2 regions of the Paenarthrobacter sp. NPDC090517 genome follow, and region 2 is predicted to be linked to the other one. Evidence: riboswitches for the same ligand, from Rfam matches in the RefSeq annotation. Region 2 holds a riboswitch; the other holds the start of a gene.
What was found. A riboswitch is a leader RNA that binds a small molecule or an ion and turns the genes downstream of it on or off. The one in region 2 is predicted to bind thiamine pyrophosphate.

Region 1: linked by a shared signal. The riboswitch ahead of ACIQTW_RS08525 (ECF transporter S component) and the one ahead of thiC (phosphomethylpyrimidine synthase ThiC) in region 2 are both predicted to bind thiamine pyrophosphate.

What each region holds. Positions count from the first base shown of each region.
Region 1 is NZ_JBIVXN010000001.1:1,830,601-1,835,808, forward strand. Features, by position in the region: gene ACIQTW_RS08510 (GNAT family N-acetyltransferase) at 1-454, shown strand, start outside; gene ACIQTW_RS08515 (energy-coupling factor transporter transmembrane component T family protein) at 539-1,333, opposite strand; gene ACIQTW_RS08520 (ABC transporter ATP-binding protein) at 1,330-2,934, opposite strand; gene ACIQTW_RS08525 (ECF transporter S component) at 2,934-3,554, opposite strand; TPP riboswitch at 3,631-3,767, opposite strand; gene ACIQTW_RS08530 (NUDIX hydrolase) at 4,005-4,694, shown strand; gene ACIQTW_RS08535 (DUF4235 domain-containing protein) at 4,731-4,991, shown strand; gene mnhG (monovalent cation/H(+) antiporter subunit G) at 5,062-5,208, opposite strand, start outside.
Region 2 is NZ_JBIVXN010000001.1:546,389-551,596, reverse strand. Features, by position in the region: gene ffh (signal recognition particle protein) at 1-492, shown strand, start outside; gene ACIQTW_RS02560 (alpha/beta fold hydrolase) at 557-1,279, shown strand; gene thiC (phosphomethylpyrimidine synthase ThiC) at 1,262-3,142, opposite strand; TPP riboswitch at 3,138-3,245, opposite strand; gene ACIQTW_RS02550 (amidohydrolase family protein) at 3,330-4,412, shown strand; gene ACIQTW_RS02545 (VOC family protein) at 4,491-5,208, shown strand, end outside.

The DNA.
Region 1 (5,208 bases), 1.3 Mb from region 2:
GTTCTGGGGAATGACAGAGAACTCCCGCGAAGAAGTCCTGGAGATCTACGAGTTCCTGGACTCGCTGGAAACCCATCACGCGTTCCTGGCCACCCTTGACGGGGAGCCGTTGGCACTCTTCCAGACGTACGAGCCCCTGCACGATCCCGTCGGCGAGGCCTACCCCGCGCGCGAGGAAGACATCGGGATGCATCTGCTGCTGGCCCCGGCCACGCGCCCCATTCCGCATTTCACCCCGCGGCTGGGCACGTCGTTGATCAAGTACATGTTCTCCCTGCCGGGCAAGGACCGGATTGTGGTGGAGCCGGACTCCCGAAATGCCAAGGCCCTTCGTCGTCTGGAAGCGACGTGCTTCGACCTGGGACCCATTATTCAATTGGCGGAGAAGGAGGCCCAGTTGGGGTTCCTTACGAGGGCAGGCTTCGATGAGATACAGGAGCAGCAAGCCAGGTAGCTGCAGCGCACAAGCGAAGTGCCGCCGGCGCCCCCAACAGGCCGGCGGCACGCTTGGCGCCCGACTCGCCAGCGCATGAAAACGCTAGCGCCAGACGAAACTCCAGGTTCCCGCACCGACGGCCGCCAGCACTGCGCCGGCTGCGATGAACAGACCGCCGAGGAGCACCCACACGTCCAGCAGTGAATACGTTGATTCGCGTGCCCATGACCGTTGCCCGCCGCCGAAGCCGCGCGCTTCCATGGTCACCGCCAGCCGCGATGCCCGCCGAACCGCCTGAACCAACAGACCGAAACTCTGGCCGAGCGTGGCTTTCAACCGCTGGAAGGGACTGCCTTGGGAACCGACTCCACGGGCCCGGCGGGCCATCCCGATGGTTTGCCATTCTTCCGCCATGAGCCCCACAAGCCGCATCGCCGCCAAGGATCCGAGGACAAAGCGGTGCGGCAGCTTGGCCTTCTGTGCCAGCGCATCGGCCAAGTCAGTGGGATCCGTACAGGTCATCAGCAGGATCGCCGGCAACGCGATCGCCAAACCGCGCAGCATGAAACCTAACCCCAGCTCCAGGGAACCTTCGCTGATGGACCAGAGTCCGACGTCGAGCAATACAGCGCCGCTGTCCGCCGCCACTATTGCGGTGCTCCAGCCGCCGATCGCGGCCGCAATGATCAGGGGCCAGGCCCGCTGCCACAAAAGCCTGATGGTGAGGCCTGCAAGCGGGAAGAGAGCCAGTTCCGCAAGGAGCGCGGTTGACGCAGAGACCCAATCGATGGACAACGCCAGCACCAGGGAAATCAGGAACACCGACACGAACTTAGCCAAAGGGTTGGCTTGGGTGAGCAGGGCATGGTTGCCGCGGATGTTCAGGGCATCCCTCACGCTGCACCCGCTTCCTGATGCGTCGCTCTGCCCTGCGTCATGGGGCCGAGCCGTAGTTCCGCCCCGCCGAGTACAGCGCTGAACTCCTGATCGTGAGTCACCGAGACCACCGCGGTCCCTGCATCCAGCAGTTCGGAAAGGAACGACGCCAGTTCGGCCCAGGTATTCGCGTCCTGTCCAAACGTGGGCTCATCCAGCACCAGGACTTTGGGGTGCGCAGCCAGCACCGTGGCCACCGAAAGCCGCCGCTTCTCGCCTCCGGACAACGTATACGGATTAGCGTCCACAAGATGTGTGAGCCGCAACCGTTCCAGCAACTCCTCCACGCGCTCCTCGCCGTGGCCCAGGTGCTTTGGGCCAAACATCAACTCGTCCAGCACATTGCCCGTGACGAACTGGTGCTCAGGCTCCTGGAATACCGTCCCGATCCGAGAGATCAGCCGGTCTGCTTTCCACTTGAACGGATCAATGCCAGCCCCCTCGGAAAGCTCGACGGCGGCGCTCACTTTGCCGTCCACCGGCGCCAAAAGGCCGGCCAACGTGAGCGCGAACGTGGACTTGCCCGCACCGTTGGGGCCTGTAATGGTCAGTGCTTGTCCTGCCCGGACCTGTGCAGTGATGCCCGTTTGCACCGGTAGGGGCGGGATGGTTTTGAAGCCTTTGCGCCGCGGCTTTTCACGGGAAACAGCAAGGTCCTGGGCTGCGAGGAGAAGCTGCGCGGTGTCGGGTTGATTGCGCCGCCGCCGGGTTGCCGGAACGTATCCCGGTACCCAGACGCCAGCCGACATGAGCATGGCGCGGGCCTCGGAAAGGACTTGGTCCGGAGGACCGTCCAAGAGAACGCCGCCCGTGGCCTGCCCGGCCGCCGTGCTGGACCCTGCGGCCGTGCTGGACCCTGCGGCCGATCCCGGCTGCAGGACCACAATCCTGTCCACCAGGTCTTTCCATACGGACACGCGGTGTTCTACCACAACAAGCGTGGCGCCAGTCTTGTCAAGGCATCGCGCAACAGCATCACGGACCTCGAGCACCCCCGCCGGATCCAGGTTGGCTGTTGGTTCGTCCAACAGGATCAGCCCGGGCCGCATCGCCAAAATTCCTGCAAGCGCAAGGCGCTGCTTCTGGCCGCCCGAGAGCGCCGCCGTCGGGTGATCCAACGCCAGACCGCCACCGGCAGCGGTGCGCAACCCGACGTCGTCGAGCGCTTCATGGACGCGGGACCAAATCTCCTCACGGGGCACGGCAAGGTTCTCGGCACCGAAGGCAACGTCGTCGCCAACCCTCGACAAAACCACCTGCGTCTCGGGGTCCTGCTGCATCAGTCCCGCGCGTCCACGCTGCTCGCGGGGCGCGACGCCGTCCATCAGCAGGGAGCCGGTCTCGTCCGAGTCGTCTTCCTCATCCCCCAGCACCCCGGCGAGGGCATGAAGGAGCGTGGATTTGCCGGCACCCGAAGGTCCCAGCAGCAGTACCCGCTCCCCCGGTTCGATCCGAAGGTCGAGGCCCTGAATGGCGGCTTGGGCCCGGCCGGCATGCCGCCAACCCCAGCCCTCGGCTGAGATGGCGGCAGGCCTTACCGTGCCGCTTTGCGTGGCCGACATCAGCTGAAGACGGGCTCCGAAGCGGCCTTGCGCGAGGCGAAGGAGCTCAGCACGCCGGTCTTGGCCAGGCCGCGTGTCGCCACCCAGGAGAGTGCGCCCGCGATGATTGCGCCGGAAATTGTGGTGAAGGTGATGTAGGCCAGCTTGTCCACGGCTTCATAGGCGATGTTCCAACCCCACGGGAGGAAGGAGTCGTTCAGACCGCAGAAGAGGCCCGCGCCCGCACCGGCGAGGAGGGCGGTTGGCAGGTTGAACTTCTTGTAACGGAAGGCGGCAAAAATGAGTTCGGCGCCCAGGCCTTGCAGAACGCCGGAGATGAGAACGGTTGTGCCGTACTGCGAACCCATGATGAGCTCACCCGTGGCAGCAACAGTTTCACAGAACAGGGCCGCGCCCGGCTTGCGGATAATGAGCATGCCCAGGACCGCGGGGATCATCCAACCACCGGCAATCAGGCCGGTGAGCGGCGGATACGTCGCGTTCATGGGGATGGATACCAGTGCGGCGCCCTGGGACCAGGCCCAGAAAATCACGCCGCCCGCGATGGCGATCAGAGCCGCCACAACGATGTCTACAACACGCCAGTTATAACTGGTCTTCTTCACGTTTACCGTGGTCATTTTCTGCCTCCTGAGGTTACAGGAGGGGAAAGTGCTCCCCGGAATCCCGGCTGGCCTGCGCCATCCGGATCCGGACACTCTGAGAAGCTCGACTCCCTTGCGCCGGTACTAACCGGATCAGGTTCGAGGGTCTGCGGCTGTCCGCACTCTCAGCGCCCTCGCGTCTCCTGCATTTCTGCAGAGTCCGACGGCGGCGCTCCCCTGTCGTTATCAAATCTGCCCTGATGGGCTGGTTCAGTTTACACCTGAGTCCGGGGCGGGTGTTGGTCTGTTGCCGGCATGCGGTCACAATCGGCAGTGGTAAGTGTGTTCCGAGGCTTGCCGGGGTGCGTTGCGAGGCCCGCTCTGCACCCATCCCCCACGCCTTTCCCTGCACACCAGGCCTCACAACGAGACGGGGGAGCTGAGAGAATGAACCAGCAGAATCCACCGCGGCAAAGGGGCACCTTCATGACTGACCTTCCCCAGCAAGACCTCTCCCTTCCTACAGAAGTGCCCCATCCGCGCCTAGCTGCAAGCGTCATCCTGCTCCGTGACGCACCCGGCGGGCTCGAAGCTTTTGTCCAGCACAGAGTTAGCACCATGGACTTCGCTGCGGGCATGGTGGTCTTTCCCGGGGGCAGGGTGGATGGCGCGGATGAGTCCGGGTGGGACTACCCGGCAGAACTCCTCCGAAGCCATGCCATTGACTGGCAGCTGAGCTCGATTTGCATTGACACGGGCGAAGCAACAAAGAACGCCGGAACGGTGCTTACCGCCGCAATCCGTGAAGTCAGGGAGGAAGCCGGGCTCAGCATCGAACCCGGGGACCTGCGCCCATGGGCCAACTGGATCACGCCGACAGATATGCCCAAGCGATTCGACACCTACTTTTACGTTGCCAAGCCCTCCCCCGGCGCCGAACCCCAGCACCAGACCACGGAGGCCTGGCAATCACTGTGGATGCCGGTTGCGGACATTCTTGCTGCGGAGGCTGCCGGCACGCTGAAACTCATGCCGCCCACGTATTACCTGCTCAAAGAAATCGCCGGGTTCGCCACCGTGGATGCGGTTTGGTGCGCCGAGCACGATGTTGTTCCGGTCCTGGCACCCGTTGGTTCCATGGCGGCGTTCCTCAAGGAGCGGGAAAACCGCCGCTAACGCTTGAGACGAGCCGGAGCCAGCTAGGCTGGGGGCATGAACCTCTTCTTCAAGCTGATCGGTGCCGGAGTAAGCCTCGGAGCAGGCTTCGTAGGTACCAAACTCGTCAACAAAGGGTGGGAAAAGGCCACGGGCAACAAGCCACCCCTGGGCAACGACGACATGGAATCGAGCCTTCGCTCTGCCCTGACGTTCGCACTGATCTCAGCCTTCGTCAGCACTCTCATCCAAGTCCTGGCGAGCAGGGGTACGCAGCGCGCCATTGCGCGCTTCGCCAAGACCCACGACATCATCTAGGCCTCCGAAACCGCATACAACGCCGGGATACCCATGACGGGTACCCCGGCGTTCGCTGTTTCGGCTGCTGCTAGCGCTCGCTCTCGGGCTCTTGCCCCGCAGCTGCGCGCTGCACCACCGCTTCAAGTTCATCCTTGGTGAGCATTTCGCGGTGTCCGTGCTTGGTGCGGTAGGCGGAGCGGCCCACCATGTGAGCGGATACCGGGGCCGTCAGGAG
Region 2 (5,208 bases):
GGTGCGCAAAACATCCGGCAGCAACTGGAGAACTTCGACGAAAAAGAGATCGACCGCGTCGAAGCAATCGTCCGCTCCATGACACCGCACGAGCGTGTGGCTCCGAAGATCATCAACGGTTCCCGCCGCGCCCGTATCGCCAGGGGTTCCGGTGTGCACGTGTCTGAGGTCAATGGCCTGCTGGAGCGGTTTGCCCAGGCCCAGAAGATGATGAAAAAGCTCGCTCAGGGCGGTGGCATGCCGGGCATGCCCGGGATGCCCGGCCTTGGAGGCCCCGGCGGCGGACGCAAGGGAGGCAAGAACGCCCCCAAGAAGAAGGCGCGCTCGGGCAACCCTGCCAAGGCAGCCCAGGAGCTTCGTGATGCCGAAGCCAAACGGGCAAACGCAGCCTCGGCAGCCCCCACGGGCGCAGCGTTCGGGCAAGGGGCAGCAGACTTTGATCCCTCATCGCTCAACCTCCCCAAGGGCTTCGACAAGTTCCTGGGCAAGTAGTCCGTGGCTGACATCCCAACCGCGTCGCAGTTGGGATGTCATAGCCGTGGAATAGGCTGAACCAATGCATAAGCAGCGCGTAGTCTTCGTCCACGGCCTCGGAAGTTTCGGTGCTGCGGCATGGCCGAAGCAGCATGGTATGGCACTTGCATATGATGCACTCTTCCTTCGACGGCACGGCTTTGACGCCGTAGCCGAACCGGTGGAATCCAACGTGGCGGCCGACGTCGCAATCTTGATCAATGCCTTGGCCGATACCGGCGGCGGTCACATCGTTGCCCACGAGCAAGGCGCCATTTCCGCAATGCTGGCAGCCGTCGAGCGCCCGGATCTGGTGCACTCACTTTGTTTGGTAGAGCCTTCCTGCTTGTCCCTGACCGCTGAGCTTCCGGCGACCGCTTCCTATCGGGCCCTGATGGAACCGCTGTTCGACGTGCGAAGCCAGCTAAACGACGCCGATTACCAGCGTGAGTTTTACCGGCGTGCTTTTTCTGCCGAGACCGGCGGACTGGACAGTCCGGAGGCGCGGCGGTCAGCACGCAGGCTCCGGCTCCAAGCACCGCCATGGGAGGCCCCGCTTCACATTGTGCCGGGCGTTCCCACGCTTGTTCTTACGGGCGGTTGGGAGCCCTTGTACGAGGAAATCGCCGGCTACCTCCAGGAGACCGGCGCCCTACGCCGCGTGGCAGCGGGTGGACACCGGCCCCAGGATTCCGTTGATGGCGATCAGGCAATCCGCTCATTCATTGCGGACGTCGGACGAGCCATGTCAGCTCAGGCTTCCTGAACTGCTTCCGCTTCCACTCAGGTCCGTCGGGACCTGAAGTTCCGGCAGGTAGACCTTTCCACCTGAGGCAAGGAACTCCTGGCTCTTTTCCCGCATCCCGCTGTACATTCCGGCGATTGCGGCCTGCGATTCTGCCGAACCGTACTCGTCCCGGATGTCCTGGCTGATGCGCATCGAACAGAACTTGGGGCCGCACATGGAGCAGAAATGGGCGGTTTTCGCGGGTTCGGCGGGCAGGGTCTCGTCGTGGAAGGATTCTGCCGTGACCGGGTCAAGGGACAAAGCGAACTGGTCCCTCCAGCGGAACTCGAACCGTGCCTTTGAAAGAGCATCGTCACGCTCGTGGGCCCCCGGATGTCCTTTGGCGAGGTCAGCTGCATGAGCCGCGATCTTATACGTGATGACTCCCGTCTTGACGTCGTCCTTGTTGGGAAGCCCCAGGTGCTCTTTCGGGGTCACGTAGCAGAGCATTGCGGTGCCGTAGCGCGCAATTTCGGTGGCGCCGATTGCTGAAGTGATGTGGTCATAGCCAGGGGCGATATCCGTAACCAGCGGCCCCAAGGTGTAGAACGGCGCACCTTTGCACAGCTCCTGCTGACGCTCCACATTTTCCCGTACCAGATGGAAGGGAATGTGCCCGGGTCCCTCCACCATGACCTGGACGTCGAAATCCCACGCCCGCTGTGTCAGCTCCGCGAGCGTATCAAGCTCGGCGAACTGCGCGGCATCGTTGGCATCGGCGATGGAACCCGGGCGTAGACCGTCTCCCAGGGAGAACGCGACATCGTATTTGGCGAAGATTTCGCACAACTCGTCAAAGTGCGTGTAGAGGAAGTTCTCTTGGTGGTGTGCCAGGCACCATCCGGCCATGATCGAACCGCCGCGGGAAACGATGCCCGTGACTCGGTTGGCGGTCAAGGGCACGTACCTCAGCAGAACGCCAGCATGGATGGTCATATAGTCCACACCCTGCTCACATTGCTCGATCACGGTATCGCGGAAGATCTCCCACGTCAGCTGGTTGGCCTCCCCATTCACCTTCTCAAGTGCCTGGTAGATGGGCACCGTTCCGATCGGAACGGGCGAGTTGCGGATGATCCACTCGCGAGTGGTGTGTATGTCGTCTCCCGTGGAGAGGTCCATCACTGTGTCAGCGCCCCACTGGGCTGCCCACTGCAGTTTGTCCACTTCCTCTGCAATGGAGCTGGTGACTGCGGAATTGCCAATGTTGGCGTTGATCTTGACCAAGAATGCCTTGCCAATGATCATCGGCTCGGATTCAGGATGGTTGATATTGTTCGGGATAATTGCCTTTCCCGCGGCAACTTCGCTGCGGACCAGCTCAACGTCGCAGTTCTCCCGCAAAGCGACAAACTGCATCTCCGGAGTTACGACGCCTTGTTTCGCGTAGTGCATCTGCGTGACGGTCCTACCCACAACAGCGCGGCGCGGCACCGGTTGCGCGCCCTTCCACTCAGCTGACGCGGCTCCACGCCGAACCGCGGACTTGCCGTCGTCGAGCAGGTTCCGTTCCCGCCCATAATAGGCCTCCGTGTCTCCGCGGGCTTCGATCCATGGCGCGCGGAAAGGCTCCAGGCCAACCACGGGATCGCGGCCGGGGCCCGCTGTTCGGTAAACCTGCAGAGGCTTGTTGGCTTGGCCATTGGGGGAGGGCTCCAAGGCGATTTCCGTCACGGGGACCCGTATGCCGTTGTTTGGATCTTCCAGCCAAGCCAACGAATGCGACTTCAAGGATTGCGTTACGGCTTCCACGTCGGTCTGGTTTTGGCCCGTGTTGATCTGGTTTCGGCCCGCGTTGATCTGGTTTCGGACAGGGCTGTGCTGTGTTTCTGTGGTGCTCAAGGGAATACTCACTTCCTTCGCCGGCATTACCCGGACAGGTTCAACGGTCGCAGACTGCGTCAGTCCGATCTCAGCCCCTGCAGGGGCCCCCGTGTGGTCGTAGACGAAGCTACCACAGCTCCCAACGGGCTCCCAGTCACATGCATGCAGCAGGCTCCAATGCGCCGCCCCCCGCTACGCTTTTGCCATGGCCAACATCATCGAATTCAGCGGACCTGTGCTTGTATCGGCAGGCGAAGAGCGCCATGGGCTGTGGTCCGTAGACGGCAGACTGACGTTTGAGCGTCCTGTCGCGGCGCCGGACAGGGTGTTGGCTGGCTGGGTCCTGCCCGGTTTGGTTGATGCCCACTGTCACATCGGACTCGGCGTTGGAGGCGCGGTAGACGAGCAGGCCACACGTGCCCAGGCCCAAGCAGACCTCGACGCCGGCACGCTACTGATCCGCGATTGCGGTTCGCCCGCCGACACCCGCTGGGTGCAGCAACGAACGGGCCTGCCGCGACTGATCAGGGCCGGTCGGCATATCGCCCGGAGTCGGCGATATCTCCGCGGATTGGGTCATGAAATTGAGCCCCGGGAACTAGTGGAAACGGTGCGAAAGGAAGCCCGGGACGGCGACGGCTGGGTAAAACTCGTGGGTGATTGGATCGATCGCGGTGTTGGAGACCTCGCTGCCTCGTTCCCTGCAAAGACCGTCAAGGAAGCCATCTCCGCGGCCCACGATGAAGGTGCCCGGGTGACCGCCCACTGTTTCGGCGAGGACACCATAGATGACATGCTCGACGCCAATATCGACTGCATAGAGCACGCCACGGGCCTCCTTCCCCGCCACCTGCCGCGCTTGGTGGAACAGGCAGTGCCTATCGTGCCTACCTTGGTCAACATTGCTACCTTCCCGGATATCGCAGCCCAGGCGGGGCCTAAATTTCCGGAGTACGCGGCCCACATGATTCGTCTCTGGGAGCGTCGTCGGGAGCGTGTGCTGGAGGCCTTCGAAGCGGGGGTTTCCATCTATGCAGGTACTGATGCCGGCAGCGTGATCAAACACGGGCGGATTGCGGACGAAATGATGGAACTGCACGACGCCGGCCTTCCGCCGGTGGCGGTCCTGCACGCGGCAGCCTGGGGTGCCCGTGAGTGGCTGGGAGTCGAGGGCATCAGCGAAGGCGCAAGCACCGACGTCGTGCTGTGCAGTGACGATCCCCGCCGTCATCCGGGTACCGTCGCGGCGCTTAAGCACGTCGTGCTCAGGGGCAATGTCGTTCGTTAGGAATAAATTGAAGCTTCAAGTAATTTAGATAGGTAAGAAGGTGCCGATGCGCGGCCACCTCAGAACCGGGAGCTTCACATGACCTCATCATTCAGCCAGGATCTTCTGCCTGCCGAACTCACCATGGGCACTGTCATGCTCAAAGTGGGCGACATGAAAGTCATGAGTGACTACTATCAGCGAGCACTTGGCCTGGAGGTCGTGGCTGAGCAGGATGGTGGCCTGTACCTGGGGCGCGTAGCCAAGCCCGTGGTCCACCTTGCCCCCGCTGCCGGGCTGCAGATTCCCGGGCGCGGAGAGGCTGGTCTGTTCCACACGGCAATCCTGTTCCAGGATCAGCCGTCCCTGGCCGCGACTATTGCTACGGCTGCGGAGTACGAACCTCGCGCTTTCGCGGGCAGCGCCGACCACTTGGTTAGCGAAGCGTTCTACTTCACTGATCCCGAGGGCAACGGAATTGAGCTTTACTACGACAAGCCGCGCGAGCTTTGGCAGTGGGACGGCAAGAACGTTGTGATGGACAACGTGGCATTACCTCCGCAGCGATTCCTCCAGCAGCATCTGAGTGAAGCTGCCGTGGCGGGTCAACGCGGGGCTGCTGCCGGGATAGGGCACGTGCACCTGCAGGTGGGCGACGTTGAAACTGCGCAAAAGTTCTACGTGGAGACCCTCGGCTTCGAGCGAACCGCAGGCTGGCACGGCCAAGCACTCTTCGTTTCCGCCGGCGGCTACCACCATCACATGGCCATGAACGTCTGGAACAGCCGCGGAGCCGGCCCCCGAAAGGACACGCTCG